2 linked regions of the Gemmatimonas sp. genome follow. The protein of the gene in region 1 interacts with the protein of each later gene in a pairwise test. Links are inferred from orthologs where the notes say so. Each region holds a gene or a part of one and is shown on either strand. Other genes may lie near its edges. The genes, in order: rlmN and ftsZ.

Region 1 (8,392 bases):
TTACGTCGGTCTCGGTAGCGATTGCCCAGAGGCATTCGCTTGACCCGCCAAGGCGCGGGCCGTTAGAGTGCCCTATGCGACGCCTGCTCATCTGCGGGATGACCGCGTGTTGCTGGGCCCGCGGGCTCGCCGCGCAGCCAGTGCCCGCGCGCGATCTTTGGGAATTTCCGCTCGGCGCGGTGCTCGAGCCGGCGGCGCTGGCCGCGGAACCTGGGGCCGGCCTGTGGAATCCGGCGGCGTCGGCGCTCCGCCCTGGCGAGCGGATGCGGCTTGGCGTTGCGTCGTTGTCGACCGGCGCGCAGCAAGGCGTCGACGGGCAATTGATCTCCGCGTCGTTTCGCCGCGCATCGGGCACCACGCTCGGCGTGTCGGTGGCCCGAACGTCCGTGGCGGGGCTGGTGCGAACCGAGAGCGATCCGCAGAGCGTCGGTGACATCAGCTACGCCAGCGTGCTGGTCAGTGCCACGGCGGCCAAAACGCTGATGCCGCATGTCACGGCCGGACTGGCGGCGCGCTGGCGCGAAGGGCGGGCCGACCAGCAGGTGAACACGGCGATCGCCGCCGACCTCGGTGTGGTAATCCACGATCTGCCATGGCAGAACGCGCGCCTCGCCTTGTCCAGCTTCCTGTGGCGTCCAGGCCGCGAAATTGATGATCGACCGGCGTTCGTGGCGGCGGTTGACGCGCGAGTGGTCGGCGATTCGGCCTCCCGCGAGCTCCGGCTTGGACTGAGCCAGAACAACGTCAACCGCGGGGCGACGGAGCGCGGACCGTTCCTGTCGGGGCGACTGGATCGACTGGAGGCACGAGCCGCGATCGTGCGCGCCTCGGCGGGCGGAAGTTCCGTCACGCGCATCCGCTCGGGGCTGGCGGTGTACTATGCACGGTACGTGGTCGGCGTCGCACGCGAGGAAGGCATCTCCGGGCTCGGACCCGTTTATCAGTTCACGCTCAGTTCGATCCTCAAGGAATGATGTCAGACACGATGGCGACCGAAAACCTGCTTGACCTTTCACCTGATGCGGCCCTGTCGCGCCTCCTCGCGTGGCTGAGTGAGCGCGGTGAGCCGTCGTATCGGGCGGCGCAGATTTTCGCGCGTCTCTGGCAGCGTCCGGTCCGCTCGTTCGACGAGATCACCGAGCTGCCCAAAGCGCTTCGCGAGGCACTCGCGCAGTCGTTCGCGCTCCCCCAGCTCGACCTCTCGACGCGCCAGACCTCGACTGACGGCACCGAGAAGTTCCTGTTCAGAATGGCTGACGGTCAACTCATCGAGACCGTGTCTATCCCCGATGGCGACCGCATCACGTTCTGCATTTCGTCGCAGGCCGGCTGCGCGCTCCAATGCGCGTTCTGCGCCACGGGCGCGATGGGTTTTCAGCGCAACTTGACGCCGTCGGAAATCGCCGGACAAGTGCGCGAGCTTCGCCTGCTGTCGCCGCCGATCATTCCCACGAACATCGTGTTCATGGGCATGGGCGAGCCGATGATGAATTGGAAGGCGGTCGATTCCACCCTCTCGCTGCTCAACGATCCCCGCGCGCTGGGCATCGGTGCGCGACACATCACGATTTCCACCGTCGGCGTGTTGCCGGGCATCGTGGCGCTGTCCGAACGCCCTGAGCAGTTCCGACTGGCGATCTCGATCCATGCGCCCAGCGATGAGCTACGCAAATCGCTGATGCCGGTGAACACGAAGTATCCGCTGTCTGAAGTCATTGCGGCCGCGGCAAAGTTCGATCGACGCGTGACGTTCGAATACGTGATGCTCGGTGGCGTCAATGACCAGCCATCGCACTCCGCGATGCTGGCGCAGTTGGCACGCGAGTGCCGCGCCTTCGTGAATTTGATTCCTCTCCACCCTGGTGGGACGATGGGCTTTGTCCCCTCGCCCGCATCGGTGATCTCATCCTTTGCCCGGGCGCTTCGCGCGCGCGGGGTCGAGACCGCGGTTCGTCGCAGTCGTGGGCTCGATATCGCCGCCGCCTGCGGTCAGCTACGGACGGAGCGTCTCGGTCGACGGCTTCCAGTCACGACCCACGAAGATGGTGAGATCCACGTAGCGTAGCGAATCCGGGCGTTCCTCGATCGCGCCCGTGCCGAACGCACGATGGAGCCGGTCGGCCCAATCCCGATGTCCGGTGTGTGAGACGATGAGCGTGCCATTGCGAGGCTTGCCACGCTCGGTGTCGTACTCGACGACATCGAAGCCACGATCGCGTAATTCGATGGTCGCGCGCCGCGCGTACCCTCGCGTGCCCGACGCATTGAGCACGCGAACCCGCACGCGACTGTCACTGGGCGCACGCGCGAGCGAATCATCGACGGCCGCCATCGTGCCGTTCGCGGACGAGATGATAGGAGTCGCTTTCAATTGCCACCACGCCGCGCCGGCGCCGAGAGTCACGACGGCCAACAGCGCAAGAATCAGCAAACCGCGCCGCTTGCGCCGCGGCGCGTCCGCTGCTGGCATCGACGGCCACCCAGAAGACGTGCTCATCGCACGGTCTCCCAGAGCGCGACCGTCTCGGGCGCGAGCCCCTTCCCTTCGCGGATGGCCCACTCGAGACGCATACGAACTACCTGACGGAAGACGTCGTCAAAGGCGAGTGGCACGCAGCTGGCGAGAAATGCGCGATCGGCCTGCATAAACGAGCGACCCGGCTCGAGAAAGTCGGCCATGTACAGCGCGCGACCAACCCGCGACCAGTCGGACTGACCGACGGTATGCCAGCGAATCGCGTCGAGCACGTCCTGACGCGTCTCACCGATCGCGGCGAGACGGATCGCCGTCGCCGGGCCGTGCAGCATGCCGAACGGACGCGTGTGGTCGCTGGTCACGGTGCGCAGCATATGTTCATCAGCGTCGCGCAGTGCATCGTGCCAGGTGCCGGCATCCACCCAGGCCTGCGTGTCTGTCGCCGGCAGCGCAAGCGTTTCGGCCCACGACCGCAACAGCGTCACGACGCGCCCGATATGCGCGCGCCGTTTGTCGGTCACGATCGACCAGGCCGGCAGCGCGAGGCGCGGTCCGTGGCGGAGTGAATCGGCCGTCACAGCGGTCGTCAGATCTCGTCGATTGCAGCGCGCAGCGCCGCCGTCAGGTCGATGGCCTCCTGCACCGAACGTCCCGCGGCTCGCACGAGCGCACTACCGACGACCACACCATCACCTAACAGCGCCGCCGCCTTGGCCTGCTCCGGGGTCGAGATGCCGAAGCCGATGCAGATCGGCAGTGCCGTCGACGATCGGAGCCGCGCCACCGTGTCCGGTAGATCATCGGGCAGGGACGCCCGTTCTCCGGTCACGCCCAAGCGGCTGATCAGATACACGAATCCGCCGCCATGACGTGCAATCTCCTCCATGCGCGGGGCCGGCGTGGTCGGCGCGACCAACCGCACGAAGTCGAGCCCGCTCTCACCAAACCACGCTTCGCGCGTGGGATCGGCACCGACCGGCAGGTCGGTGACCAAGACACCATCCACACCGGCAGCGCGCGCGCGCGCGAGCACATCCGGTCCGCCGGCGATGATCGGATTGAGGTAGCTGAACAACACCACCGGCACGTCGAGCGCAGCGTCGCGCACGATCTCCAGCGTGCGCTCGAGGCTCACGCCGTGGTCGAGGGCGATCTGCGAACTCAGCTGGATGACCGGACCGTCAGCCATCGGATCAGAGAACGGTACGCCGACCTCGATCACGTCGGCGCCAGCCGCCGCAATGCCACGGAGCAGCGTGACGCTCTGCTCGGGGTCAGGATGCCCTGCCGTCACATAGCAGACAAGCGCCCGACGCCCTTGCGACGCCAGCGCCGCAAAGCGCGCCGACAGTCGTGAGGCGGACGGGACGGAAACGTCAGGCGAAGTAATCACCGATGTTGATGCCATAGCGTTGAGGGTCCTCGGTCCGAATGATAGTGTATGCAAATTGGCCGGACGCGTCGCAGGATGTCAGGTCGTAGATCTGGAGATCCTGAACGCGGTTGCCCTGGGCGTCCGTGATCATGCGCACGAGCGGACGAGACAGCGCGGTCGGATCGGGATTGGCCGCGACCACCATCGCGAGCGCGAAGGAGTCGAGGACCACAAGCGTGCCGACCGGATAGATGCCCGTGAGGTTGATGAACGCTTTCACGACTACGGGGTCGAGTCCGAGGCGCGTGTTGTCTCGCATGCCTCGCAACACGTCCGCCGGCGTCCATGGCACGTCCTGATACACGCGCGTGGTCGTGGCGGCATCGAAGCCGTCTGCCACCGCGATGATCTTGCTGTACAGTGTCAGCCGACGCGACCGCAACGACCTGGGATAGCCCGTGAGGTCGATACGCATGTGATGTTCGTACGCCGAGGTCATGGCGCGCCAGGGACGCGCCGAACCGGTCGGCATGGCGAACATCGCGAGCACGCCCTGCCATGTATGCGTCTGGAGAATGACCCGCTCCTCGTCATCCAGCGACCCTCGCTTGTTGAGCAGCTCGAGCGGGACACGCGACTTGCCGATGTCGTGCAACAGCGCCGCCAGCCCGAGGTCCAACAGCTGGGGCTTCGTCAATCCGAGCCGGCGTCCGAGTGCCACCGAGAGAATACTGACGTTCACGCTGTGCACAAACGTGTACTCGTCGAACTCGCGGAGCGTGGTCAGGCCGATCAGCGACGCGGCATCGGTGAGAATGGCGTCGACGATACCTTGCACCGCACGCTTGACCCGCTTGAGTCCCGCGCTGCGCCCGAGTCGTGCCGATGTCATCACATCGCGGGTGACGTCGAGCGACCGCACATACGTTTGACGGGCGCGTTCCTTCGCGTCGAGTTCCGTTTCCTGCTGATCGGCTTCCTCGACGGGCGGATAGAATTCGAAGCACGCAACGCCGGCCTGTTCGACGCGCGTCGAGACCTGCTGAAGTCGATCTTCTTCGGGATACTCGAGCGGCGGCGACTGCAGAAACGCGAGCAGCACGACCCACACCCGCGGGCTCGTCGGCGCGATAATCGCGAAGCCGCCGAGCCCTGCCTCGCGGAGCAGACCGAGCACGTACGCGACGGCGGCGTAGTTGTCGAGTGTGAGACGCAGTCGCGTTTCATTCACGAACAGGTAATCACCGATCCGTCGCAGACGACATTGCCCGTCAGCCAACTCGACGCGCTCGGCGGCGTTGACCAGCTCGGCAATCGCCTTCTGCACGGCGCTGTTCTCGATGGGATAGAGGCGCACCGCGCGTACCGCACCATGCACGGCGACCACGAATCCGCGCGCCGTACGCTGCGCCTGGGGATCACCCGATTGATCACTGCCGATGGACGAAAGCGGTGCCGTCACGCGCTGCCTCGCATGGCGCGCGCGACGGCGCTGCGCACGACGACATCCTTCGTGTCGGCGGCACGCTGTAAGGCCGCCGAAGCCTTCGGCGTCGCCACCATGCCGAGCGCGCGGGCGGCGCAGGCGCGCAGCTCCGCTGGCTCGCGTGCTCCAAGAAGTCCGCGCGCATTCAATAGCGCGTCGAGCTCTGGCACGCCGGCATCACCGCACATGCTGCCAAAGGCTTCAAAGAGCGCCATCTTCTCACTCAGATCTGCCGAGCGCAGCTCCTTGCGCCGCACGGCGTCGAGTAGTCGGGGAAGCGCGGCCGTGTGCAGCCGTGTCGCGATCACGCGGAACGCGGCGACGCGTACGTCGCGATCGCTGTCCTCGATGCCGCGCTCGACGGCCTGCAGCGCGGCAGGCGAGGCTATCTCACCAAGCACGCTCAGCGCTTCGACGCGCAGCTTCGAGTCGCGGCCGCGCAGCAACCGGGCCAGGCCAGGTACCGCGGCCGGCGTTGCCAGCTGCGCGGCCAGTCGCAGCGCCCCACGTACAACGAACTCGTTCTCATGCTCGAGCAGCTGCGCGAGTTCCGTCGTGTGCGCGCCCGCCAATCGTGCCGAGGCGCGTTCGATCGACGCCCGCGCCGGCGAGGACGTCGCGACACCGAGCCACGCGACAAGCGGCTCGAGCGCAGACGGCCGAAGCTCCACGAACAGCCCCTCGAGCAGCGAGGCCACCGGCGTCCGTGCGCTCTCGTCGAGCGCCTGAAGCAGCTGCGACATCACGGCGGGCTCACTCAAGCGGGCCGGCAGGTCACGGAGCGCCGTCATCACGCGCTCCTCCGCGGCGAGCCGCCGCGACGCCGTTGACGCCTCGCGCAACGCCAACGCGACAAGCTCGTACTCGCCGAGCGTGAGAAACTCGATCAACAGCTGATCGACCGTACGCAGCGCCTCCAACTGCGACTCCACGGCAGCCTGCCCTTCGATCACATCGAACAGGCTCGCCAACACGAGCTTGCGATGATCCTCGGCGTATTCGCGCTTGAGTTCGTCCTGCAGATAGGTCGCTTCACGCGTGTCGAGGAAATACAGCGTGGTGTCGAAGTCCTCGACCCGGACCATGCCCGGAGGCGGCCCCTCGCCGGGCGCTGCCGATTCCGCCGACGGCACCGCCAGCGGCGCCACGCCGGCCGCGAACACCGCGACGCCCGGGCGATCGGTACCTGCCATGACCGGCATATCGCCCACCGCATCGTGCTCGACGTGTCGATACTCGACCGTGGCCAGGTCGGCGACCCACAGCAGGGTCACGAGATCATCATCATCCGGAAGCGCAGTGCGCGCTTTGTGCAGAATGGCGAGCAGGGCCTCGAGATCGGTGGATTCGAATCCACTGTGCAGCTGCAGCGACCGCAAGCCATCGCGATACAGCAACCACGGCAATCCGTCGGTGCCGCGCTCCGCATCGAGGTACACCGTTCGCTCTTCCCACGCGAACGACGCTTCCTTGATCTGGATCTCGAGCGGGCTCGCCACGCGCCACACTTTGCCGAATGCCGTACGCGCCTGCTCGATGGCGGTCGCGCGCGTCGGATTGTTCGGCAGGTACAACTGAATGGCACGAAGCGCCTTCGCGAATGCGCGTAACGCATCCTCGATTGCCGCCACCGCCGGCGGCGAGACGGCTACTTCGTGCCCAGTTGTCGTCATACCTCGGGCAGCGTGTACTGATTGATCGTGCCGATGTCCTTGTCACCGCGGCCGCTCACACAGAGCAGGACCGGCTCCTGCTCCGACCAGCGCCCCGCTTCCCGTTCGATCCACGCGACGGCGTGCGCCGTTTCGAGCGCCGGGATGATGCCTTCGAGCCGGCTCAGCAAGGCGACGCCGCGCAGCGCTTCGGTATCATCGATCGACACGTATTCAGCCCGACCGCTGTCATGCAACCACGCGTGCTCGGGGCCGACACCGGGATAATCGAGTCCCGCCGAGATGCTGTGGGCAGGATGCACCTGTCCGTTCGCATCCTGTAGCAGATAGCTGAGCGACCCGTGCAACACACCAGGCGTTCCGCGTGTGATCGACGCACTGTGACGCTCGGTATGCAGTCCCTCACCGGCCGCCTCGACGCCGACAAGTTCCACACCAGCGTCGCCGACAAAGCCGGCGAAGATACCCATCGCGTTCGAGCCGCCGCCGACACACGCGACCACCGTTTTCGGCAGCACGCCGGCGCGCGCGAGCATCTGGGCGCGGGCCTCGCGTCCAATGACCGACTGAAACTCGCGCACCATGCGCGGGTACGGCGCCGGGCCGACGACGGATCCGATGATGTAGTGGCTGTCGTTCACCGATCCGACCCAGTCGCGAATCGCTTCGGTCGTGGCGTCCTTGAGCGTCCGCGTCCCCGACAGAACGGGTACGACAGTGGCCCCGAGGAGACGCATGCGGAACACATTCAGCGCCTGGCGCTGCATGTCCTCCTCACCCATGTACACCACGCATTCCAGGCCAAAGCGCGCGCAGATCGTCGCGGTGGCGACGCCGTGCTGTCCGGCGCCGGTTTCGGCGATGATGCGGCGCTTCCCCATCCGGCGCGCAAGCATGGCCTGCCCGACCGTGTTGTTAATCTTGTGCGCGCCCGTATGACACAGGTCTTCGCGCTTCATCCAGACCGGTGCGCCGATCCGTGCGCTCAGCCGCGGCGCAAACGAGAGCGCCGTCGGCCGCCCGACATACTCACGCAGCAACGCATCGAGTTCCGCCTGGAACGCCGCATCGTGACGCGTTTCGTCGAACGCCGCCTCGAGCGCATCGAGCGCCGGGATCAGCGTTTCCGGAACGTACCGTCCACCGAACGGGCCGAAACGATCAGTCGGCGCTGTCGCGCCGTTCGTTGTATCCACCATGGTCATCGCTGCATCCCTGCGGCCGAGCGTACGGCCGCGACGAACTGTTCGACCAACATCGGGTCCTTGAGACCCGTCTCGGACTCCACTCCTGAAGATACGTCTACGACGTCCGGAGAAAGCAATCGGATGGCCTCGATCACATTCCGCGGACGCAATCCGCCAGCGAGGATGATTCGAATC
Region 2 (8,330 bases), on another replicon or contig:
GCCACGCGCTTCTGCTCGGATTTGCGCCCTTCGCGTCACTGGCTGCCCAGCAGCTCACGACCGAAACGCGCGATCCCAATCAGAAGCAGGATCCGACGTTCACGCAGAGCTACCAGGAGTGGCTCGCCAATCCGAAGCACGGCAGCCCGCTGGTGGATCACCTGCCACTGGTGGCGGGCATCCCGACCCCGCGCGATGTGCTCGGCTACCACATCGGCGCGCCGCGCAAGCTCACGTACTACGCCGATCAGCTGAAGTATTACCGCGCGCTCGCTGCAGCGTCGCCGCGGGTGAAGATCGAAACCATCGGTCGCTCCGACGAAGGTCGTGAGCTCGTCGTGGTCTGGATCTCGTCGGAGGCGAATATGCAGCGCCTCGACCAGAACCGGAAAAACCTCGCGAAGATCGCCGACCCGCGCGGCATGACCGAGGCCCAGGTGAAGGCGGTGCTGACCGATACGAAGCCGCACTACCACTTCATGGGCGGCCTGCACAGCGGCGAAACCGGTCCGTCGGAAATGCTGATGGAACTGGCGTATAGGCTGGTGACCGAAACATCGCCGTTGATCAGCCAGATCCGTGAACAGCTGTACGTATCGATGACGCCGGCGGCCGATGCCGACGGCCGCGATCGCAACGTCGACTGGTTCTTCCGCGGTCTCGACATGGCGGCAGCCATTCCGGCGCCGGCGATCACTCCCGCCGTGGTGCCGGCTCCGCCCGCGACCGCAGTGGTCGCCGGCGATACCACGCGTCGGGTGCCCGCCGCCGTGCCGGCACCGGGTGGTGGTGGTGGCTTTGGCGGCGGCGCGGGCGTGCCGTACTGGGGCAAGTACGTGTACCACGACAACAATCGCGACATCAACATCAAGCTGGTGCAGATGCGCGCGATCATCGATTGGTACTTCACGGCGTATCCGCCGATCATGCACGATCTGCATGAAGCGCAGCCGTTGTTGTACACGTACACCGGTGGCCCGCCGCAGAATCCGAATCTCGATCCGATCCTGTTCGCCGAGTTGCCGTGGTTCGGCAACTGGGAGATGGCGCAGATGACGAAGTGGGGCATGCCGGGCGTGTACACCCACGCCTTCATGGACGGCTGGTCGCCCGGCTATCTCGGATCGGTGGCGTACAACCACAACGGTCTCATGAAGATGTACGAGACGCAGTCGGGTCGTGACCTCGACAGCACGGCGATGGCCAACGCGCGCAACGGCACGGCGTCTGCCGCGCCCGCTGCAGGTGGCGGACTTGGTGGCGGTCGCGGCGGCGCGGTACCGACCGGTCGTGGTGGCGCACAGGATCGTGAGTGGTATCGCGGCAATCCGATCGGCTTCAACGATATCGCCACGTTCACGCGGCGCTCGAACACGAACTACATGCAGACCGGCGTGTTGTCGGCGCTCCAGCTGGCGTCGATGTTCCCGGCCACCGTGCTCGAGAACTTCTACATCAAGACGCGCAACAGCATTGAAGAGGGCAAGGTCAAGGCGCCGTACGGGTTCGTGATTCCGCTGCAGCGTGACATGACGCGCGTGGCCGAGTTCGTGAATCTGCTACGCGTCCAGCGCATCGAAGTGGGGCAGGCCACGGCGCCGGTGAAGGTCGGGGCGATCACGTATCCGGCCGGCTCGTATGTCATCAAGCGCGATCAGCCCTACGGTCGTCTCGCCAAGAATCTCATCGAGCGGCAGCAGTATCCGGACGCCCGCCTGAACACGTACGACGACAGCGGCTGGTCGATGGGGCTCGCGATGGACGTGGATGTCGTCGAAATCGCCGATCCCAGCATTTTGAAGGCCGCCGTATCACCGATCGACAAGATCGTGCTGAAGGGCAACACACGCGGCAGCGGCAATGCAGCCATCGCCGTGGCGCACACCGGCTCGAACAACATGGTCACGTTGCGCTATCTGCTGCGCACGGTGCCGATGAAGGTGGCCGAGCAGCGCTTCGCCGCCGGCGACACGACGTTCCCGGCCGGTTCGTTTGTGATCGATGGCAAGTATGCGCCGCGGGTGCGTACGCTGGTGGATTCGCTGGGACTCACCGCCGCCATGCTGGGCCGCGCACCGTCGGTATCGATGCACGACGCCGATGTGCCGCGGGTCGCCATCTACTCGCAGTGGACCGGCACGCAGAATCTGGGCTGGTATCGTCTCACGTTCGACGAGTTCAAGATTCCGTACGACTTGGTCTACAAGGAGCGCGTGGTGCAGGGGAACCTGCGAAAGGACTACGACGTGATCCTGATGGCCGAGCAGAACCTGAGCCGGCAGACGGTGATGCAGGCGCCGGCCGCACGCGCGCAGCCGTATCTCAAGAACGACAAGTACAAGTTCCTCGGCATGTACGGCGAGACGAAGGATCTCACGGGCGGCTTCGGTCAGCCCGGCGTCGATGCAGTCGCCGCGTTCCTCGCGTCGGGTGGTACGCTGATCGCGATCGGCGAATCCGCGCGTCTGCCGATCGAGTTCGGTTGGGCGCGAACGGTCGATAAGACCACCGTGCCGGGGCTCACGTCGCAGCGTCCCCTGGTGGAAGCCACGATCACGCGTCCGGAGCATCCGGTGTTCTACGGCTTCGGCAAGACCGTGATCCCGGTGAAGTACGTGGGCGGCACGCCGTTCAAGGTCGGAATCGCCGACGAAGGGAATGTGCTCGCGCGCTACGTCGGCGGTGACAAAGCGGTGCTCTCGGGTCTCATGACGGGCGCCGACTCCCTGAAGTCGCGGCCGTTCGCCGTGGACGTGCCGGGCGCCGTGAAGGGCAACGGTCGTGTGATCATGTTCGCCAACAACCCGATCTACCGGTGGCAGAACCACGGCGAGTTCAACATGGTGTTCAATAGCATCATCAACTGGAACGACGCCGGTGGTGCGGCGGACGCCAAGCCGTCGGCGGCAACGGCACCGGCGGGCCGATAAGGTCGCGCATTTGACGCAGACCCGCTGAACTGATCAGACGGAGGCGAAGAGAAAAAGAGAAAAAGAGACCGGGCCGCCCAATCCAGTCGCCTCCTTTTCTCTTTTTCTCCTTTGCTCTGTGTGATCAGTTCAATGGCCCCATTCGCGAATGTCACAAGCCGTTCCATGCGGCGAATATGTGGATAAAATCGGGCCTGTTTCACGCCGCCCAAAGTCGTGACGAATCCGTCCAACTTCAACGGATTTCACGGGTTGCGCTGCACTCTCGAATGTGTATTCTAGGGAAGCTTTCGCATCATGCGGCATGATCTTCCACATTCCCGAGAGTCCGTGCGCGGACCGCCAACGTTGGCGGAGCTCGCTGCAGAGGATTCGTGGCGACCCAGCCTGCTGCCGGGTTGCTGTGCGAACCACCCTGAGCCCGCAAAGCCCCGTATGGAGCTCCCCCGCATGACCTTCGAGTTCGAAGAGAGCGCTTCCCAGAACGCCCGCATGAAAGTCGTGGGCGTGGGCGGCGGTGGCGGTAATGCCGTCAACCGCATGATCGAGGAACACCTCGAGGGCGTCGAGTTCATTTCGGTGAACACCGACGCGCAGGCGCTCATGAATTCCAAGGCCGACGTCAAGATTCAGATCGGCAAGAAGCTCACGCGTGGACTCGGTGCTGGCGCTCGCCCGGAGATCGGGCGGCAGGCGATCGATGAAAACCGAGAAGACACCAAGCGCGTGCTTGGCAACGCGGATCTCGTGTTCGTCACCTGTGGTATGGGTGGCGGGACGGGCACGGGCGCGGCTCCCGTGATCTGCGAGCTGGCGCGTGAAGCGGGCGCGCTCACCGTCGGCATCGTCACGCGGCCGTTCCTGTTCGAAGGACGCAAGCGGATGCGCCAGGCGGAAGAAGGCATCGCCGAGATGCGCAAGCACGTGGACACGATGATTATCGTGCCCAACGAGCGACTGCTCGCGGTGGTCGGCAAGGGCATCCCGTTCCATGAGGCGCTCAAGAAGGCCGACGAAGTATTGCTGCACGCCACGCAGGGCATTTCGCTGCTCATCAGCGAAACCGGCCTCGTGAACGTCGACTTCGCCGACGTGCGCACCGTCATGCAGAACGGCGGCTCGGCGCTCATGGGCACGGGCATCGGCCGCGGCGAGAACCGCGCCATGGAAGCCGCCCAGCAGGCTATCGCCTCGCCGTTGCTCGACAACGTCTCGATCTCCGGCGCCACCGGCGTGCTCGTCAACATCACGGGCGGCGAAGACCTTACCCTCGGCGAAGTCACGCAGATCAACGACATCGTGCACGACGCGGTCGGGGACAACGCCGAGATCATCTTCGGCGCCGTGCATGAGCCCGCCATGATGAACGAGATCCGCGTTACGGTCATTGCGACCGGATTCGACCGGCAGATGCAGGGAGGCGCCGGCAACGGAGTCGTCCGTAATGTGCCGCTCGGCACAACGAGCCCTTCCGCTGCCAATCCGCCCGCTGCATCTTTTCCTCCTGCAGCGGCGGCCAAGTCCCCTGCGGTGCTGCCGTTCCCTACGAGGGACCGGCCCGCTTCGAGACCTGTGGCCGCCCCCGCTCGTCCTGCTTGGGAAGGCGCGCCGCCACGGCCGTCTCGCGTTCCTCCGATCTCCCCGTCGCCAAGCACTGAGCTAGACGACATGGAAATCCCGACGTTCATACGGAGACAGATGGATTGACCAGCGCTCGCGCACGGCTCCTGATGGCTACCCTTTGTGCCGGTATCGGAGCCACCGCAATTGCGTTGGGACGTCCTGTCCCCGAACGCCCCGCAGCGACAGTGCTCGCTGCGGGGTCTCGTGTTTCTGTCGCGTCCAAGTGGCGCGTGCGCGTCGACACCGTCAAGCGGGGGGAGCCGCTCGTGGCCGTGCTGGAACGCGCAGGCGTCCCGCGCGACGAAGCCGCCCGTGTGTTGCGCGAGTCGCAGGCAATCGACGCCCGGAAGATCCGCGCCGGCACCACGATCACCTCTACGGTCAGCGCGGATTCCGGCGCCTCCGAGGTCGTGCTGCAGCTGGCCATCGATCGCTTGGTGCGCTTCACACGCTCCGCCACGGGCGGTTCGCGGTCCGGATGGCTGGAGAAAGAAGAGACGCTGCCTTGGACCACCGACACGGTCGTCGTTGGCGGCGTGGTCTCGTCCACGCTGACGGGAGCCATTGCACAGGGTGCCGATGCGTTTCCGGCCAATGTGCGCAATGAAGTCGCCTACGCGCTGGCCGACATTCTTGAATACCGCGTCGACCTGAGCCGCGATCTGCGCGAAGGCGATACGATCAAAGTGCTCATGGAGCGCCAGCGCGCGCCGAATGGGGCTGTCCGACCCGGCGACGTCATCGCCGCCCGGCTCACCGTCGATGGCCGTCGCGTGGAAACCATGCGATTCGCGCAGGGCAGCAAGAGCGCGTATTTCGATGGAGAAGGCAAGTCGATGCGAGCCGCGTTTCTGCGGGCACCGCTCGCTTTCCGGCGCATCTCGAGCGTGTTCGGCCTGCGTCGCCATCCGATCCTCGGCACCGTGCGCGCGCACCAAGGGATGGACTATGCCGCCGCCCGCGGCACCCCCGTCCGCGCGCTGGGCGATGGCGTCGTGATCTTTGCCGGCTGGAAGGGCGGGTATGGTCGCGTGCTCGAGATTCGGCATCGCAACGGCTTCGTCACGCGCTATGGCCATCTGAATGCGTTCGCCCCTGGCATCCGTCGTGGCACCACGGTCTCGATCTCGCGTACGGTCGCGTTCGTGGGCACCACGGGGCTGTCCACCGCACCTCACCTGCATTTTGAAGTGCTCGTGAACGGTAAGCACCGCGATCCGAGGGTCGCCCTGCGCAACGTGACCGGTGAGCCGCTCGCCTCAGGACAGCGTGCGAGCTTCGACGATCTCAGGGCACGGCTCTTCGCCCGTCTCGATGGCCCCCGCGCCGCGAGCACGGCGGCGGCGCCGGTGATCACGCGCGTCGCCGGCGACTGAACTGATCGGCATCGTTCCGCGTAAAGGGCAAAGAGGCTTCGGCTTCTTTGCCCTTTGCCCTTTCTCCCATCGTGCCGATCAATGACGTTACTGTCGTGATTCGCTGGATACTTGCCCTCGCACTCGGCGTTGCCGCGGCCTGGCTCGCCTACGGGCGTGTCGGAACGCTTGCGCGCTCCCGTGCGATCATGCTTGGCGCCTTGCGCGCCCTCGCCGTGACGCTCGTCGCGGCCATTCTGTTCGGCGCCCCCTCGGCGCCACCCCGCCCGGCAACGCCCCTGGTGGCGATCGACGTCTCTGCCTCCTCGCGTCGCGCGGTCGGTGACGAGAACTCCGTGGTCAACGCGTGGCGCGAGCGCCTGGCCGCGACGGCCAAGCGCGATGCGCCCGGCGCCGAGGCCTTCGTGATCGTTGGCGATTCCATTCGCGACATCAGCGCCTCCGACATCGCGACGCTGCGGTCCGATGATCAAGGTTCGCGTGTGCGCGCCGCAGTCGATCGGGCGGCCTCGCTCGGGCGTCCGCTGGTGCTGCTCACCGACGGTGAGGTGGATGATGCCGAGTCCCTCGCCGAAGCCCCGACCGGCTCGCGCATTCGCGTGCTGGCGAATGCGCCGCGCACCGACGGCGCGATCGCCGAGATGGCAGTGCCGACGAGCGCCACAGCGGGCGATACGATCACGGTGGCGGCAACCATCACTTCCGGTGCCACGGCGACGCCACAGGCGCAGTGGCGCGTGATGGTCGATGGTGTCGCGCCGGCTACGCTCCCTGTGCCGGCGTTGGGTGCGCTCACCTCCACGCGCGTGACCGCCACCATCGCCCTGCCGCGCGGTGCGCGTTCGGCGATCGTGCGATCGGTGGTGCTCGTTCCCGGTGACGCCGAACCGCGCAACGACACGCTGTCCAGCACGATCGACATCGGTGACCGCCCTGCGGCGGTGTTTGTCTCGACCGCGCCTGACCTCGATGTGCGCGAGGCACTGGTGGTGCTGCGCGGCGCCCTGAACGTGCCGACACGGGCCTTCCTGCGCCTCGCACCCGGTGTGTGGCGGGTGGAAGGCTCGTTGGCGCCGATCAGTGAGGACGACGTCAAGACGCAGGCCGGGGCGGCAGGGATGCTGATCGTACATGGCGATACGGCGTGGCGTCCGCGCGCAGCGGTGCGGAGCGCCACCGGCGCGAAGGCGCTCTGGATTCCCGCGCCGCCCACGGCGATCGCGCGGGCCGGTGAAATGGCACGAACGCCCGAGTGGTATGCGTCAGGCGTGCCGGCGTCGCCGTTGGCCGCCGCACTCGCCGGCTTGCCGCTCGATTCCTTGCCACCCCTCACGCTCGCCGGCCCGGCGCGTGGCACCATGCCCGTCCTGACGGCGCAGTTGGGGAAGCGAGGCGAGGCGGTGCCGGCCATCGCCGCGCGCATCGAGAACGGTGTGCGCACCGTCGTCGTCTCTGGCTCGGGATACGCTGGCTGGGCGCTACGCGGCGGAAGGTCCGCTGAGGCGTTCGGCGCGTTGTGGGGCGCCATCTTCGACTGGTTGGCCGCTGGACGCGGTGATGTGCGTGCGGCGCGGCCAATGGCGTCACTGATGCGTGCCGGTGATCCGGTGGCGTGGCGCCGCGGCGGGGCCGATTCGGTCGTGGCCGTGCGACTCAGCCGCCGTGGGGACAGCGTGGTCGATTCACTCACGTTGCGATTCACCGGCTCGAGCTTCGAAACTACCTCACCCGCGTTGGCCGCTGGGGTGTACGATGTGCAGGCCGAGGGCGGTCCCAGCGTGTTGGTGGTGAACGCCTCGCGCGAATGGGTGCCCCGTGCCCCCACCGTGCGCGATGGCGTGCTCTCCCGCGGGGCGTTGTCGTCGGATGCCCCGCGACTGGCCGACGCCGGATGGCCCTTCGTGCTCGCCCTGTTGCTGCTGTGCGGCGAATGGATCGGCCGCCGTGCTGGCGGCTATCGCTGATCGTCGCCACTCGCTCGACACTTCGTTTCTCTTCGCCTGGTCAAGAATGGCTCGCCTGTTTCGCCGTAAGGATGAAGCTCCCAAGCGCTCGCTCTGGCAGCGCTTCAAGGACGTTGCGTTCACCGATGTGTCGGTGCTCTTCAAGGGCGTCGACGAGGGATCGCTCGAGACGCTCGAGACGCTCCTGATCGAATCCGATTTTGGCGTCACCACGTCGCTGGCACTGGTGGCGGACGTCGAGTTTCGCGCCAAGCGCGGTGAAGTCAAAACCGAAGCGGAATTCCGTGGTGCTCTGGCCAAGGGCATCGAAGCCGCGCTGCGGAAGGGCAACGCGGATCCGTCGCTGCTCCGTGCCACGACGGGTCCGACGGTGATCCTCGTGATCGGGGTGAACGGCGCCGGCAAGACGACCTTCATCGGCAAGTTGTCGGCGCAAT

Evidence for each region.
Region 2: the proteins of rlmN (region 1) and ftsZ interact in binary tests that used the Escherichia coli proteins (3 or more experiments, as listed by UniProt). The link is inferred for Gemmatimonas sp. from one-to-one orthologs.

The regions. Positions count from the first base shown.
Region 1 is NZ_JANPLK010000017.1:44,311-52,702, reverse strand. What follows is about bases 19-3,017. They hold rlmN (23S rRNA (adenine(2503)-C(2))-methyltransferase RlmN), read left to right. Parts: upstream 19-970; coding sequence 971-2,065; downstream 2,066-3,017. Other genes in these bases: RMP10_RS05415 (hypothetical protein), read right to left, coding at 2,494-3,017; RMP10_RS05420 (LytR C-terminal domain-containing protein), read right to left, coding at 1,994-2,497; RMP10_RS05430 (hypothetical protein), read left to right, coding at 75-974. In the rest of the region: more of RMP10_RS05415, read right to left, coding at 3,018-3,054; trpA (tryptophan synthase subunit alpha), read right to left, coding at 3,063-3,869; RMP10_RS05405 (HD domain-containing phosphohydrolase), read right to left, coding at 3,853-5,313; RMP10_RS05400 (HEAT repeat domain-containing protein), read right to left, coding at 5,310-7,010; trpB (tryptophan synthase subunit beta), read right to left, coding at 7,007-8,215; RMP10_RS05390 (phosphoribosylanthranilate isomerase), read right to left, coding at 8,212-8,392.
Region 2 is NZ_JANPLK010000014.1:82,256-90,585, reverse strand. Bases 2,572-5,508 are described here. They hold ftsZ (cell division protein FtsZ), read left to right. Parts: upstream 2,572-3,380; coding sequence 3,381-4,637; downstream 4,638-5,508. Other genes in these bases: RMP10_RS04525 (M23 family metallopeptidase), read left to right, coding at 4,784-5,508; RMP10_RS04535 (M14 family zinc carboxypeptidase), read left to right, coding at 2,572-2,930. Outside these bases: more of RMP10_RS04535, read left to right, coding at 1-2,571; more of RMP10_RS04525, read left to right, coding at 5,509-5,929; RMP10_RS04520 (hypothetical protein), read left to right, coding at 6,001-7,893; signal recognition particle-docking protein FtsY, read left to right, coding at 7,940-8,330. UniProt on the Escherichia coli protein: Essential cell division protein that forms a contractile ring structure (Z ring) at the future cell division site. The regulation of the ring assembly controls the timing and the location of cell division.